Linked DNA regions of Caulobacter sp. FWC2. The protein of the gene in region 1 interacts with the protein of each later gene in a pairwise test. Links are inferred from orthologs where the notes say so. Each region holds a gene or a part of one and is shown on either strand. Other genes may lie near its edges.

Evidence for each region.
Region 2: the proteins of secB (region 1) and secA interact in binary tests that used the Escherichia coli proteins (3 or more experiments, as listed by UniProt). The link is inferred for Caulobacter sp. FWC2 from one-to-one orthologs.

The regions. Positions count from the first base shown.
Region 1 is NZ_PEBF01000001.1:5,148,479-5,155,517, reverse strand. What follows is about bases 2,301-5,143. They hold secB (protein-export chaperone SecB), read right to left. Parts: upstream 4,053-5,143; coding sequence 3,549-4,052; downstream 2,301-3,548. Other genes in these bases: CSW62_RS24280 (murein transglycosylase A), read left to right, coding at 4,802-5,143; timA (TIM44-related membrane protein TimA), read left to right, coding at 4,197-4,802; CSW62_RS24295 (response regulator transcription factor), read left to right, coding at 2,787-3,473; CSW62_RS24300 (L,D-transpeptidase), read right to left, coding at 2,301-2,712. In the rest of the region: CSW62_RS24320 (DUF3576 domain-containing protein), read right to left, coding at 1-226; CSW62_RS24315 (NtrZ family periplasmic regulatory protein), read left to right, coding at 479-889; CSW62_RS24310 (thiamine phosphate synthase), read right to left, coding at 920-1,525; CSW62_RS24305 (YggS family pyridoxal phosphate-dependent enzyme), read left to right, coding at 1,559-2,206; more of CSW62_RS24300, read right to left, coding at 2,203-2,300; more of CSW62_RS24280, read left to right, coding at 5,144-5,974; CSW62_RS24275 (Smr/MutS family protein), read left to right, coding at 5,976-6,557; CSW62_RS24270 (DUF4337 domain-containing protein), read left to right, coding at 6,619-7,039. UniProt on the Escherichia coli protein: One of the proteins required for the normal export of some preproteins out of the cell cytoplasm. It is a molecular chaperone that binds to a subset of precursor proteins, maintaining them in a translocation-competent state.
Region 2 is NZ_PEBF01000001.1:856,680-864,182, reverse strand. What follows is about bases 1,693-4,999. They hold secA (preprotein translocase subunit SecA), read left to right. Parts: upstream 1,693-2,030; coding sequence 2,031-4,799; downstream 4,800-4,999. Other genes in these bases: CSW62_RS04065 (methyltransferase domain-containing protein), read right to left, coding at 4,982-4,999; CSW62_RS04075 (peptidyl-prolyl cis-trans isomerase), read right to left, coding at 1,693-1,733. Outside these bases: bifunctional glutamate N-acetyltransferase/amino-acid acetyltransferase ArgJ, read right to left, coding at 1-741; more of CSW62_RS04075, read right to left, coding at 753-1,692; more of CSW62_RS04065, read right to left, coding at 5,000-5,581; CSW62_RS04060 (MFS transporter), read right to left, coding at 5,645-7,000; CSW62_RS04055 (helix-turn-helix transcriptional regulator), read left to right, coding at 7,086-7,503. UniProt on the Escherichia coli protein: Required for protein export, interacts with the SecYEG preprotein conducting channel.

The DNA of each region.
Region 1 (7,039 bases):
ACAGATAGCCGTTGACGCCAATCGAGCCTTCAGACGCCGGAGCCTTGCTGCCGCCGCCAAAGCGCTTGAACGGGTTGAGGCCCGGCTCGTCGCTTTGGGTCGAGAACGTCTTCGGGGGCTTGTTGCTGGCGCATGCGGTCATGCCCAGCATCGACAGAGCCAGGACGCCCGCGGCGAAGCCGCGCATCACAGACCCACGTTCAAACGCCATAGTACCTCGCTCCAATATTTCGCGGGCGCTCGCGCGCACCCAGGCGCGCCCCCGCGGCCGGGAGCCGGTCTATAGCATGGCTGCGCCGCCTCAAAACAGGAATCGCGTGACCTGGGGGCAACAGCACTCGATTGAATCGCCCAATTTGGCGCCGGGTGCGACCGAAGCGAGGTTGACCGCGTTCTGCTCCAGCCTTTAATCGCAATGTAAGGGGCTCGTTCCTACATGGGATGGGTGGGGATAACAGAGTATGGGCGGCGAGTGGTGATGACCGCGACGCGTTTCTTTCTGGCGGGGACCGCCGCGCTGATCCTGACGGGATCGGCGTCGATGGCGTTCGCCCAGGCCAAGCCGCATGCGGTTACTCCCGATTTCTCGGTCAAGAACGACTTCACCAGCGCCGCCGCCGGCGTCCAGTATCCTCAGGATGACAAGCGCACCCTGCGTTGGGACGCAAAGAAGGGCCGCTGGGGCCTGAAGCTGGACCTCGACCAGCCGTCCAGCCGTGAAATGCAAATGCAGGACGTCCAGGCCGGCGCCTATTTCAAGGTGACCCCGTCGATCCGCGTCGGCGGCGCCGTCAGCCTGGGTGAATCCAACCCGGCCCTGGCTGCCCGCAAGGCCCAGCAGCCCGATCAGGCCCCGCGCGTCCGCCTCGAGACCGCGTTCAAGTTCTAAGCGCTGGCAAGTTCTAAGCTTCGGCGAGTTCTAGGAACCGGCCAGAGCTTCGACCGCCGCGATCCCGACAATTCCGCTGCCGATCAGCTGCGAGACCGTGCGCGCGCGTATGCCGCCCAGGGCGTAGACCGGCAGCGACGTCGCCGCGACCAGACCCTTCAATTCCTCCACGCCAAGAGGTTCGCCGGCTGACGGACTGTTGCTGGGGAAGACCGGCGAGACGACGACCGCGTCGGCGCCTGCGCGTTCGGCCGCCCTCAGCGCCTCGCTGTCGTGGGCCGCGATGGTGATCAGCCAGCGGGCATATTCGGCGCGCAGGCGGGGAATCTCGGTCGAAGCCCGCTGAGGCATATGCAGGCCGTCCGCGCGGATGCCCTCGGCCAGGCCCGGATGCGCGCCGGCCAGCAGCAGCAGCCCGCGTTCGGTGGCGATGGTCCGCAGACGGCGACCGCGCTCAATTGCGTCCTCCGCGCCGAACGCCCGGTAGACGATGCCCGCGCCGGCCGGCAGGCGCTCGGCGACGGCCTCCGGGTTCGGAACACGCTCGGGATCGGTGAAGAATAGCAGGCCGGGCAGGGTCCGGCCCCGCACGGTCCTTGGCGGAAAGGCCGCCGCCGCACTAGACAGGACTTCCAGCTCGCTCACGTTTCCGTCCAAGGCCGCCCCGCGATGTCACACGCTCTCATTCAGATCCAGGACCGCATCGCCGCCGCCGAGGCGCGCGCCGGGCGACCGGCGGGTTCGGTGACATTGGTGGCGGTGTCCAAGACCCAACCCTGGGAGCATATCGCGCCCGTGCTGGACGCGGTACAGAAAGTCTATGGCGAGAACCGCGTGCAGGAGGCCATGGAGCGTTGGGGGCAGCGGCGCCTGGGTCTTGAGCTGCGCCTGATCGGTCCCCTGCAGACCAACAAGGCCCGCGAAGCGGTCGGTTTCTTCGACGTGATCGAGACTTTGGACCGCGACAGGCTGGCCCGCGTGCTGGCCGAGGAGATCCAGCGCGCCGGTAAGGCTCCGCGCCTCTACGTCCAGGTCAATATCGGCGAGGAAGAACAGAAGGCCGGGATCGCCCCCGCCGAGGCAGACGCCTTCATCAAGGCTTGCCGCGAGACCTATGGCCTGACGATCGAGGGTCTCATGTGCATTCCGCCCGTTGGCGCTGATCCCGCGCCGCATTTCGCGTCCTTGCGGGCCATCGCCGAGCGCAACGGCGTCGAGAAGCTGTCGATGGGCATGAGCGACGACTTCGAGGTCGCCATCGCCGAGGGGGCGACGTCGGTGCGGGTGGGCTCGGCGATTTTCGGATCGCGGACCTAGTCGGCGACGATCTCGACCGCATCACCCGGCTTGGCGACCGCAAGCAGCGCCTCCAGATCCGGTCGCGCGAGGGCTACGCAGCCTTCGGTGCCCGGATAGCCGTCGCGGGCCAAGTGCATGAAGATCGCCGAGCCCATGCCTGGCACGGGCGGACGGTCGTTGTGACCGAGGATCACCACCAGGTCGTAGACATTGTCGTCGCGCCACATCCGCTCTGCGCTGGCCGGATAGGGCAGCAGGACGGGGCGGTTGTAGTTCGGATCGCCCGGCGCATCGCACCAGCCGTCGTCGGGGCGAGTGGCGTGGAGGGGCAGGGCGGTCTTGGGCCCCCCTCTGTAGACGTCGGGTCGATACCAGACCTCGCGCATCACCCAGGTTCCGGTCGGGCTCTTGTTGTCGCCCTCGCGTTTGTCGGTGGCGGCGATCGCGCCGGCCTTGCCGATCGCGCAGCGCAGCATCTGCCCGTTCAGCTCGAAGCGGCCATCGGCATGGGCTCGGAACAGCATCGGCGGACGACTCCTCGACTTAAGGCCGCGCTCGGGGTTGTCCCCGAGGGCCGCAGCGGTGCATGTTCCGCCTTATGGCGCAACGCAAGACGCTTCTGCTGATCGACGACGACGAGGACCTGCGCGGCGCCTTGGCCGAGCAATTGGCCTTGCACGAGGAATTCGCCGTGGCCGAGGCCTCGACGGCCGGCGAAGGCGTGAAGATGTCGCGCGAGGTCAAGCCGGACCTGATCCTGCTAGATGTCGACCTGCCGGACATGGACGGCCGCGAGGCCTGCCGCCTGATGCGCAAGAACGGGGTCACGGCCCCGGTCATCATGCTGACGGCCGCGGCCAGCGACAGCGACACGATCCTGGGCCTGGAGTCCGGCGCCAACGACTATGTCACCAAGCCTTTCCGCTTCGGCGTGCTGCTGGCCCGCATCCGCGCCCAGCTGCGGGTCTACGAGGCCTCGGAAGATGCGCTGTTCCGCATCGGTCCCTACGAGTTCCGCCCCTCCGCCAAGCTGCTGGTCGACGAGAAGCAGAAGAAGGTGCGGCTGACCGAGAAGGAAACCAACATCCTCAAGTACCTCTATCGCGCCGGTTCCAAGCCCGTGTCGCGCGAGGAGCTGCTGACCGAGGTCTGGGGTTACAACGCCGGGGTCACCACCCACACGCTGGAGACCCACGTCTATCGTCTGCGCCAGAAGATCGAGCCGGATCCGGCCATGGCGCGGATCCTGATCACCGAGATGGGCGGTTACCGCCTCCAGCCGTAGCGACAAAGAAAAGGCCCGGTCAGCGATGACCGGGCCTGTTCATTTCAGCGATCGCGCCCCAAAAGGGGGATGATCTCAGGCGTTGCCGGCCACTTGACCTTCGGCCTGAGCCTTGCGCGCGGCGTAGACGCCGGCGAAGTCGATCGGGTCGATCAGGAAGGGCGGGAAGCCGCCTTCGGCCGTGACGTCCGAGATCAGGCGACGGGCGTACGGGAACAGGAAGCGCGGGCACTCAATCAGCAGCACCGGCTCGAGATCGGCCTCGGGGACGCCCTCGATGTGGAACAGACCGCCGTAGACGACTTCGACGTGGAACACGGCTTGTTCGTCGCGCAGGGCGCGGGCCGAAAGCTTCAGGTCCACTTCGAACAGGCCGTCCGGACGACCGCGGGCGTTCATCTCGACGCCCATGTCGATCTGCGGCTGGGCCGCGCCCGCGCGCAGGCTGTCCGGCGCCAGCGGGTTCTCGAACGAGAAGTCACGAACGAACTGGGCCAGGATACGGATGCCCGATTGCGCGACGGCGTTGTCGTCCGAAGTCGCCTCGGGGGCGCCATTGGGGGCGGTGGTGTCGGTCATTAGGATAAAATCCGTAATCGGCGTCTAAAACGCCTAAGAAAGGTGGGCGCTGCTACCATGGGGGCCACTCCGGCGCAACGTTAGGCGCCTGACGGGTGAGCGCGTCTCGCCTATATATAAATGACATCCTGGGCTCAAAGCCCGTTGCCGGACCTTGAAGTGCTCCAGATCCTGTTCCTCGCCGCGATCGCCGCCGTCGTCCTGTACCAGCTGTACGCCACCTTGGGGCGTCGCACTGGTCGTCAGCCCGAGGACGTGGTGACGGCCCAGCCCGGCGCCGCCCCGGTTCCGACCGAGACGCACCCGATCCTCCGCACCGAGGGCCTGGCGGCCCTGAAGTCCAAGCAGCCCGACTTCGACCCGACCAAGTTCCTGGCCGGCGCCCGCTCGGCCTATGAGCAGATCGTCAAGGCCTATGCCGAGGGCGACCGCGAGACGCTGAAGCCGCTTCTGGCCTCCGACGTCATGGACAATTTCGAGCAGGCCATGGCCGCGCGCGAGACGGCTGGCCGCAGCGAGAAGGTCGAGTTCCTGACCCCGCCGCGCCTTGACCTGGAGAAGATCGACGTGGTCGGCGACCTGGCCAAGGCCGTGGTGCGGATCCTGGCCGAGGTGCGCACCCGCACCAAGGACGAGCGCGGCGAGGGCGTCGACGATCGACGCACCGCCGAGCTCTGGACCTTCGAGCGCGAGGTCAAGAGCGCCAATCCCAACTGGCGCCTGGCCTTCGTGGCCGCCGCCGAGGCGTAATGATCAATATCCGTCGCGTCCCGACCGCCTTCGCCTCCGTGGCTCTGGCGGTCCTGCTGCTGAGCGCCTGCGCCAGCACGACGACCACCCAGCCGCCCGCCGCGACCGGGCCGACCGTCCCGCCGCCGACGACCGCCGCCACGCGGCCATCGCCCTCGACCCCCGCAGCGACGGCGCTGTCGTTCGCCAGCCTGGCGGGCTGGGCCGAAGAGGACCATGTGGCGGCCCTCGACGCCTTCCGCGCCGGCTGCGGCGTCGCCAAGGATCCGGCCATGGCTCGCGTCTGCGGTCTGGCTCGCAATGCCGCCGTCCTCGACGAGCCCGGCGCTCGGGCGTTCCTGGAAGCCAATTTCCGGGTCGAGCCGGTCGGCGACGAGGGTCTGCTCACCGCCTATTTCGCCCCGCAATACGAGGCGCGGATGTCGCGCAACGCCGAGTTCACTGTCCCGGTGCGCGGCCTGCCGGCCGATCTCGTGGTGCTGGACCTGGGGGCCTTCGAACCTGGCTTCGTCGGCAAGATGATCACCGGCCACGTCGAGGGCCCGACCTTCGTCCCCTATCCCGATCGCGCGACGATCGAGGCGACGCCGACCGACAAACCCCTGGCCTGGATGCGGCCGGAGGAGCTGTTCTTCCTGCAGATCCAGGGCTCGGGCGTGCTGGTCCTGCCCGACGGTCGCCGGGTCAGGGCGGTGTTCGCCGGGACCAATGGCAAGCCGTTCGTCGGGATCGCCAACGCCATGCGCGACAAGGGCCTGCTGCCCGACAACAACACCTCGGGCGACGCCATTCGGACCTGGCTGGCCGAGCATCGCGGGCCAGAAGCCGACGCGATCATGCAGCTGAACCCGCGCTATGTGTTCTTCCGGACGCTACCCGATGACGGCAAGGAGCCCGTCGGCTCGGCCGGCGTGCCGCTGCCGCCCGGCCGGGCGATCGCCATCGACCCCAGCCGCCACGCCATGGGCGAACTCTACTGGCTGGACGCCGCCGCGCCGAAGCTGGCGGGCGCCTTCCCGGCCTATCGCCGCCTGGTGGTGACGCTGGATACCGGCGGGGCGATCAAGGGCGATGTCCGCGCCGATCTCTACATGGGAACGGGCGCGGCCGCCGGGGCCGAGGCCGGGCGCGTGCGCCACGCCCTGCGCCTGTACCGGCTCGTTCCCCAGTAGGATGGCCAAGAAGCCGCCGCCATCCCAAGCAAAGACGGGGCCTGAGGACGACCGCCGCCTCTGGAAGCTCGTCGCCTCGACAGTGACGCCGCGCGCGCCGGAAAAGCCCGAGAAGATGCGGTCCAAGGCGCGGATACGGCCGGTGAAGAGCGCGACGGCGATCCCGGTGGAACAGCCGACCCACCTGGCCTCGATCGCCCCGCTGCGGGTGGCCCCCGAGGAGCTCAAGCCGGCCCCTGCCAAGGCCCTGAAGGCCCCCGCCCAGCGTATCGAGCCCAACCGCAAGCGCCGCATCGCCAAGGAACACGACCCCATCGGCGCGCGACTCGACATGCACGGCCTCGACCAGGATCAAGCGCGGGCGACGCTGGAGGGGTTCATCCGCCGCGCCTATGACGACCGCCATCGCGCGGTGCTGATCATCACCGGCAAGGGCAGGGTTGGCCACGGGGTGCTGAAACAGCGCACGCCGGAATGGCTGGCCGGTCCGGCCGTGCGCGACATGATCGCCGGGGTCTCCACCGCCGACCAGCGGCACGGCGGCGACGGCGCGCTCTATGTGGCGCTGAAACGGAAGGGCTGATCCGTCGCCCCGTCCTTGCCACGATCGTCTCGCAAAGCTTCACCGAAGCCTGGAGGCGCGCATGGACATCGAGATCGGGGCCGAGGCCAAGGACAAGAGCTTCAATCGGAGGGTGGCGATCACCGTCGTGGCCCTGTCGATCTTCATGGGCCTGTGCGGCGTCAAGGACGGCAACATCGTCCAGGCCATGCAGCAGGCCCAGTCTGATAGCGTCGACGCCTGGAACGAGTACCAGGCCACCAAGACCAAGCTCCACATCGACCAGACGGCGCTGAACCAGACGCGCCTGCTGTCGGTGTCCGGCGACCATCGGGCGGCGGAGGCCGTCCAGGTCGAGACCCAGCGGCTGCAGACCGAGATCGCCAAGTACCGGGCGGAGATTCCCGTGCTCAAGGCCAAGGCCGAGGGGTTTTCGGCGCAGTACGACGCCCTCAACGTCCATGACGACCAGTTCGACGCCTCGGACGCCCTGATCTCGATCG
Region 2 (7,503 bases), 4.3 Mb from region 1 along the record:
GGTGTCGGTGGTCATGATCGCGCGGCCAGCCTCGGCCCAGGCGTCGGCCGTCAGGCGGGCTTCGACCTCGGGCAGGCGGGCGGTGATCTTGCTGTCGTCCAGGATGACGCCGATGACGCCGGTGGAGGCCATCATCACGTCGCGCTGGCGGCAGTCCAGGCGCTTGCCCACGGCCGTGGCCACGCGGCGCACGGCGTCCGCGCCGGGACGGCCGGTGAAGCTGTTGGCGCAGCCGGCGTTGACGACCAGGGCGCGGACGTCCGCGCCGCCGGACGCGGCCAGCTGGCGCTTGCACCAGTCAACGGGCGCCGAGCCGACGCCGTGCCGGGTGAAGACCCCCGCCGCCGAGGTTCCCTCGGCGAAGCGCATGAGGACCAGGTCCTCGCGCTCGTGCTTGTAGAAGCCGGCGCGTCCAGTGGCGATCTCGACGCCGGCGATCGGCGGGATCACCGGGAACGGCACGGCCAGGGGCGAGATCGCCAGGCCGGGCTTGCCCGCGCCCCCTGAGACAGGCTTGGCGGGCGCCGGAGCAGCCGGAGGCGTCGCGACCTCGCCGGCCGACTTCTGACCGCGGCGCAGGCCGGCGCGCTTCAAGGCCGAGGTCAGCGGGTCGACCAGGGCGCGCTCAAGGGCGGCGCCGGCGGCGGCGACGGGATTGGCCGAACCCTGGGCGGCCTCGGGGGCCTTCGCGACGGTGGTCTTGCCCGAAGTCTTGTCGGCCTTCTGGGGAGTCTTGGTCATATGGGCCGCTCTTACTTCTTGGCGGGTTGGGTAGGTTGGGCGGGCGGCGCGGCCGGCGCCGAGGCCGGCGCGGCGCCTTGCAGCTCCGCCGGGGCGGAAGCCGGCTCCTGAGCGCCGGCCGCGCCGGACACGTCCTGGGGCTTGCCGACCAGCATCTCGACCTTGGCCGAGCCGCGCAGCTTCTCGAGCACGTCGCGGACCTGATCATAGGTCAGGAAGCGCACGATCTGCGGGCGGGCCGCCTCCAGGGTGATGGGCTCCTCGGTGCGCTTGTCCTCGACCTTGACGATGACCCAGCCGCCCTCGGCCGCGAACGGACCGACGAGCGCGCCCTTCTGGGCGTCCTTCAGGGCCACGCCATAGGGCTCGGGCATGACGTCCAGGGTGAAATAGCCCAGGTCGCCGCCGTTGAAGCGGGTGGCCTGGTCGGTCGAGCGCTCCATGGCCAGGGCGTCGAACGAGGCCCCGGAGGCCAGCAGCTTCTTGATGCTGTCGGCCTCGGCCTGGCTGCCGACGATGATCTGGCGGGCGCGGATCTCTTCCGAGCGCTTCGAAAGCTTCTGCTGCTCGGCATAGAGCTTGCGGATGGCGTCCTCGGTGACGGCCTTCTCGACCACGCCCTCGACCAGCATGTCGCCCAGGATGCGTTCGCGGGCGGCGGCCAGGCGGCGCTGGGCTACAGCCTCCTTGTCGATCTTGCGCTTGATGGCCTCGGAGGCCAGCAGCTTCTGGTCGATGACTTCGTCGAGGCGCTGGCGGAACACCTCGCTGGAGATGTCCAGCGGTTCGCCCTCGCTGATCAGGCCCTGGGCCACGGCCTCGCGCTTCACGTCGGAGGCCCAGATCACCTGGCCGTTGACGCGCGCCACGGCCGTGTCGCCGGGCTCCGGCGGCTTGTCGGCGACCTTGTTCTGGCCGCACGCGGCCAGCACCAGGACGCAGGCGACGACGCTGAGCGCGCTCATCAGGCGGGAAGTGGTCTTCAAGGCCAAGATCTCCGGCTTTGCTGAAGCCGCTCTAGCGCGGTTTTTCGCCAAGAGGAAACGGCTTCGGCGCCGAAAGCGTTCGAGCTCGCGAAAACTGAGGCAGTACGGACACTAAGGGCCCGAGAAGCCTTACTAACGCCGGGGTCTTCGCGTTGACACCATGAGGGTCGGTGCTTAAGTCTCCGGCCGCACCGGAATAGCGGATTTATCCGCTAATCCAGCGCGACTTCATCTACCGTAGTCGAGGCCGCACAGCCTTAGCGCCGGCCTCCTCGTCAAACCGTCCTACCGGATTCCCCCCGCATGCTTGGTCTCGCCAAAAAGCTCTTCGGCTCTTCCAACGAACGCAAGGTCAAGGCCTTCGCCGCGCGGGTCGCCAAGATCAACGCTCTGGAACCCGAATACGCGGCCCTCTCGGACGAGGCGCTGAGGGGCAAGACCGCCGAATTCAAGGCCCGCCTTGAAAAGGGTGAAACGCTCGAAGACGTGCTGAACGAGGCCTTCGCCGTGGTGCGCGAGGCCGGCAAACGCGTGCTGGGCATGCGCCACTTCGACGTCCAGATGGTCGGCGGCATGGTGCTGCACTTCTCGGGCATCTCGGAAATGCGCACGGGCGAAGGTAAGACCCTGGTCGCCACCCTGCCGACCTACCTCAACGCCCTGGAAGGCAAGGGCGTCCACGTCATTACCGTCAACGACTACCTGGCCCGCCGCGACGCCGACTGGATGGGCCAGATCTACACCTTCCTGGGCCTCAGCTATGGCGTGATCGTCAACGGCCTGAGCCAGGGTGAGCGTCAGCGCGCCTATCGCAGCGACATCACCTACGGCACCAACAACGAATTCGGCTTCGACTACCTGCGCGACAACCTCGTCTACAGCGTCGAGGAAATGGTCCAGCGCGGCCACAACTTCGTCATCGTCGACGAAGTGGACTCGATCCTGATCGACGAAGCCCGCACCCCGCTGATCATCTCGGGCCCCACCGAGGACCGCAGCAGCTTCTACAAGACGATCGACGTCTTGGTGAAGCAGCTGATCCAGGACAAGGGCACGTACGACCACGACGAGAAGCAGAAGCAGGTCATCCTGACCGAGGACGGCCAGGAGAAGATCGAAGAGATCCTGATGTCGGGCGGCCACCTGGCCGAGGACTCGGCGGGCCTCTACGACGCGGCCAACGTCTCGGTGGTCCACCACGTCAACCAGGCCCTGCGCGCCAACGTGCTGTACACGCGCGACAAGGACTACATCGTCAAGGGCGGCGAGGTCATCCTGATCGACGAGTTCACCGGCCGCATGATGACGGGCCGCCGCCTGTCGGAAGGCCTGCACCAGGCCATCGAGGCCAAGGAAGGCGCCGACGTCCAGCCCGAGAACCAGACCCTGGCCTCGGTGACCATCCAGAACTACTTCCGCCTCTACAAGAAGCTGTCGGGCATGACCGGCACGGCGTCGACGGAAGCCCAGGAATTCGACGACATCTACAAGATGAGCGTCTCGGAAATCCCGACCAACCGCGTCATCAAGCGCATCGACGACGACGATGAGGTCTATCGCACCGAGCGCGAGAAGAACGAGGCCATCCTCAAGCAGATCGCCGACTGCCACGTGCGCGGCCAGCCGATCCTGGTCGGCACCGTGTCGATCGAGAAGTCCGAGGAACTGTCCAAGCTGCTGTCCAGCTTCGCGTTCGAGAACAACGGCAAGAAGCAGAAGGGCATCCCGCACCAGGTGCTGAACGCCCGCTTCCACGAACAGGAAGCCGGCATCGTCGCCGACGCGGGCGTGCCCGGCGCGGTGACCATCGCCACCAACATGGCCGGCCGCGGCACCGACATCCAGCTGGGCGGCAATATCGACATGCGCCTGGCCAACTGGCGCCAGCAGCAGAAGGGCATGGGGCTGGAGATCAGCCACGAGGACGAAGTCGAGGAGCGCAAGCGCCTCGAGGCCGAAATCGTCGTCGCCCGGGAAAAGGCCCTGGCCGCCGGCGGCCTGTTCGTGCTGGGCACCGAGCGCCACGAAAGCCGTCGCATCGACAACCAGCTGCGCGGCCGCACCGGCCGTCAGGGCGACCCGGGCCGGTCGAAGTTCTTCCTGTCGTGCGAGGACGACCTGCTGCGCATCTTCGCCGGCGAGCGCCTGGACGCGATCATGCGCACCTTCGGCGTCCAGGAAGGCGAGGCGATCACCCACAAGTGGCTGAACAACGCCATCGCCACCGCCCAGAAGCGCGTCGAGCAGCGCAACTACGAGATCCGCAAGAACCTCCTGAAGTACGACGACGTCGTCAACGATCAGCGCAAGGCCGTGTTCGAGCAGCGCCAGGAGTTCATGGAGTCCAGCGACCTCTCGGACATCATCGTCGAGATGCGTCACGACACGATCGACGACCTGATCGCCCGCCACCTGCCGCCCAAGGCCTATGCCGAGCAGTGGGACATCGAGGGCCTGAAGGAACGCGTCCAGTCGATCCTGGGCCTGGACCTGCCGATCGAGGCCTGGGCCGCCGAGGAAGGCATCGCCGACGAAGAGATCAAGAACCGCCTGACCAAGGCGGCCGACGAGTACGCCGCCCAGCGCGAAGTGATCATCACGCCCGAGCAGATGCGCTCGGTCGAGAAGAACTTCCTGCTGCAGATGATCGATCTGCAGTGGCGCGAGCACCTGATGCACCTGGACCACCTGCGCAACGTCATCGGCCTGCGCGGCTACGGCCAGCGCGATCCGCTGAACGAGTACAAGACCGAGGCCTTCTCGCTGTTCGAGAAGCTGCTGGGCGACCTGCGCACCAACACCACCCGTTGGCTGATGACGGTCGAGATCGCCTATGCCGAGCCGGAAATCCCGCACGCGTCGCTGGAGGGCCTCCAGGAGGTCCACCTGGACCCGCTGACCGGCGAGAACGCCGCCGTCGCCGGCGCCATCCCGGACGGCCTGTCGCCGCAACAGCGCCAGGGCCTGCCGATCTCGTCCCTGCCGGAAGAATGGGAACGCACCAACCGCAACGCCCCCTGCCCCTGCGGCTCGGGCAAGAAGTTCAAGCAGTGCCACGGCTCGCTGATCTGAGGCGAGGCTGAGGTCTGAGTTTTGAAGCGCCCGCCCCGGGAGACCGGGGCGGGCGTTTTGCTTTGAGCCCTCCCGTCGGCGGATGGGGGAGGGTTGGGTGGGGGTGGGCAGGGCCGTGCAGGCGGAACCGCCGTGTCACCCCCATCCCCGCCCTTCCCCCATCAAGGGGGAAGGGAGCTCATTTAAAGCTTCTTCAGCACGAACTCGATCGCGCACTCGCCGACCGCCGTGCGGGTCTGGTCGAAGCGGTCCACGCCGATCCGCTGGTTGAAGTCGTAGCGGAAGGTGGCGTCCATCAGCTCGATCTTCTTGATCTCGACATCGGCCGACAGGCTGGCCAGCAGCTGCGTCAGGTTGATGCTGGCGCTGGACCAGGAGGCCTTCTTGAAGATCGTGAAGGTGTGCTTGTGGTCGGTGTTGAAGGTCGAGGGGAACACGCCCTGCTCGTAGAGATCCTCGTCGGGGATCAGGCACACCAGGTGGCCGCCAGGCTTTAGGATCCGCAGCCAGTTCTCCAGCGCTTCCCTGGGATCGCGCATGTGCTCCAGGCAGTGGGACGAGTGGACGAAGTCGAAGGTCGCGTCCGGCACGCTGGCCATCAGTTGGGCGTCGCCGTCGGGCAGGTCCCAGCCACGGCACGATTTCATCAGCGGGAAGAACTCGTAGTACTGGCCGATCGAATCCTCGCCGGCCCCGATGTCGATGCCGTCGCCGACGATGTAGCGGGTCGCGTAGCGCGAATCCTTGATCTTGTGGAAGACGGACTTGCTGGATTCGTGCATCGCGGAGCCTTGGTCGGGCGAGATTCGCCGGACCGCCAGCAGGCGGCGAACCCCGCCCCGAGGTCAAGCCGCCCTGTCGACGCGGGCCGTGAGGGCGCTGGCCGCGACCAGCAGAGCCGCTGCCACGACGCCCGAGATCCTAAGCCCCCAGACGATGTCCGCGCTGGCCAACGCCCCGAAGATCGCCACGCCGGCTGCCCCGCCGACCTGGCGGCAGGCGTTGAGCGTGCCCGAGGCCGCGCCGGCGTCGTGGCGGTCGACGCTGGCCAGCAGGCCGCTGGTCAGGGTCGGAATGGCCAGGCCCATGCCGCCGGGGATCAAGGCAAAGCCGGGCAGCATCTCCAGCAGGCCGCTGTCCGCGCCCAGCCGGGCGGTCAGGGCGTAGCCGCAGGCGGCGATCAGCAGCCCGCCCGTCGTCACCGTACGCGCCCCCAGCCGCGCCACCAGGCCGCCGCTGACGAGGTTCGACAGCACGAAGGTCGCCGTCAGCGGCAGAAAGGCGATCCCGGCCCTGCCCGGCGCCCAATGCAGGGTCCGCAGCATGTAGAGGCCCAGCACGAAGATCAGGCCATAGTAGGTGAAGTTCAGCGCCGATCCGACCGCCACCGCCGTCCAGGCCGGACGCTTGCGGAAGGCCGCCAGCGGCATGGCCGGATGCTTGGAGCGGCGCTCGACCAGCACGAAGGCGACGGCCAGCAGCACGCCGGCGACCAGGGCGGCCAGCGGTCCGCCGTTCCAGCCGCGATGTCCGCCCTCGATCAGCCCGCCCACCAGCAGGGTCACGGCGGCGACGGCCAGGACCTGGCCGGGGATGTCGAACGGAACCCTGGGCTTGGGCGGCGTCGCCGACGCCACGACCTGGGTCAGCACCGCGCCGATCAGGCAGAGCGGCAGGTTGACAAAGAACACCCAGCGCCAGCCGACCGCCTCGACCAGCAGGCCGCCCAGCACCGGTCCGGCGGCGATCGACACCCCGCCGGCGGCGGTCCACCAGCCGACCGCCGCCGCGCGCGCCTTGTGGTCGCCGTGGGCGGCGTGGGCGATCAGGGCCAGGGACGACGGGATCAGCAGCGCTCCGGCCGCGCCCTGGACCACGCGGGCCAGGATCAGGGCCAGCGGACTTCCCGCGAAGCCGCAGGCCGCCGAGGCGAGCCCGAACAGCGCCAGACCCGCCATGAACGCCCGCTTGGGCCCCACCCGATCGCCGATCGCCCCGGCCGACAGCAGCATGGCCGCCAGGGCCAGCACATAGGCGTCGACCACCCATTGCAGCTGCGCCGTCGGGGCGTCGAACGCCGTGCCGATGGCGTCCAGCGCGACATTGACGATGGTCACGTCCAGCTGGGTGACCAGGAGGCCGAAGCTGGCGGCGGTCGTGATCAGGGGCAGGCGGGAAGCGGGAGAAGACGCGGTGCTCATGGTCGTCGTCATGCCCCGGTCCGGCGCCCGATTGCTACACGCGCCGATGAACCATTCCGGCGGCGATCGGTCTAAGATGCCCGCCATGGACGCCAATATCGCCTCCCCCGCCGCCCTGATCGGCGACCCGACCCGCGCGGCCATGCTGCAGGCCTTGCAGGACGGCCGCGCCCAGCCCGCCAGCGCCCTGGCCTGGGCCGCAGGCGTCACCGCCCAGGCGGCCAGCAACCACTTGGTCAAGCTGGTCGACGGCGGCCTGCTGGCGGTCGAGCGCGAGGGGCGGCATCGCTACTACCGCCTGGCCAGCGCCGAGGTGGCCCATGCGATCGAGGCGCTGTCGGTGCTGGCCGCGCCGGTGCGGTCGCTGGAGATCCCGCGCTCGCCCAAGGCCCGGGCGCTGCGGGACGCGCGATGCTGCTACGGCCACCTGGCGGGGCGCCTGGGCGTGAAGGTCTGCGAAGCGCTGGTCGAGCGCGACCTGCTCCGGCCGGCGGAGGGCAAGC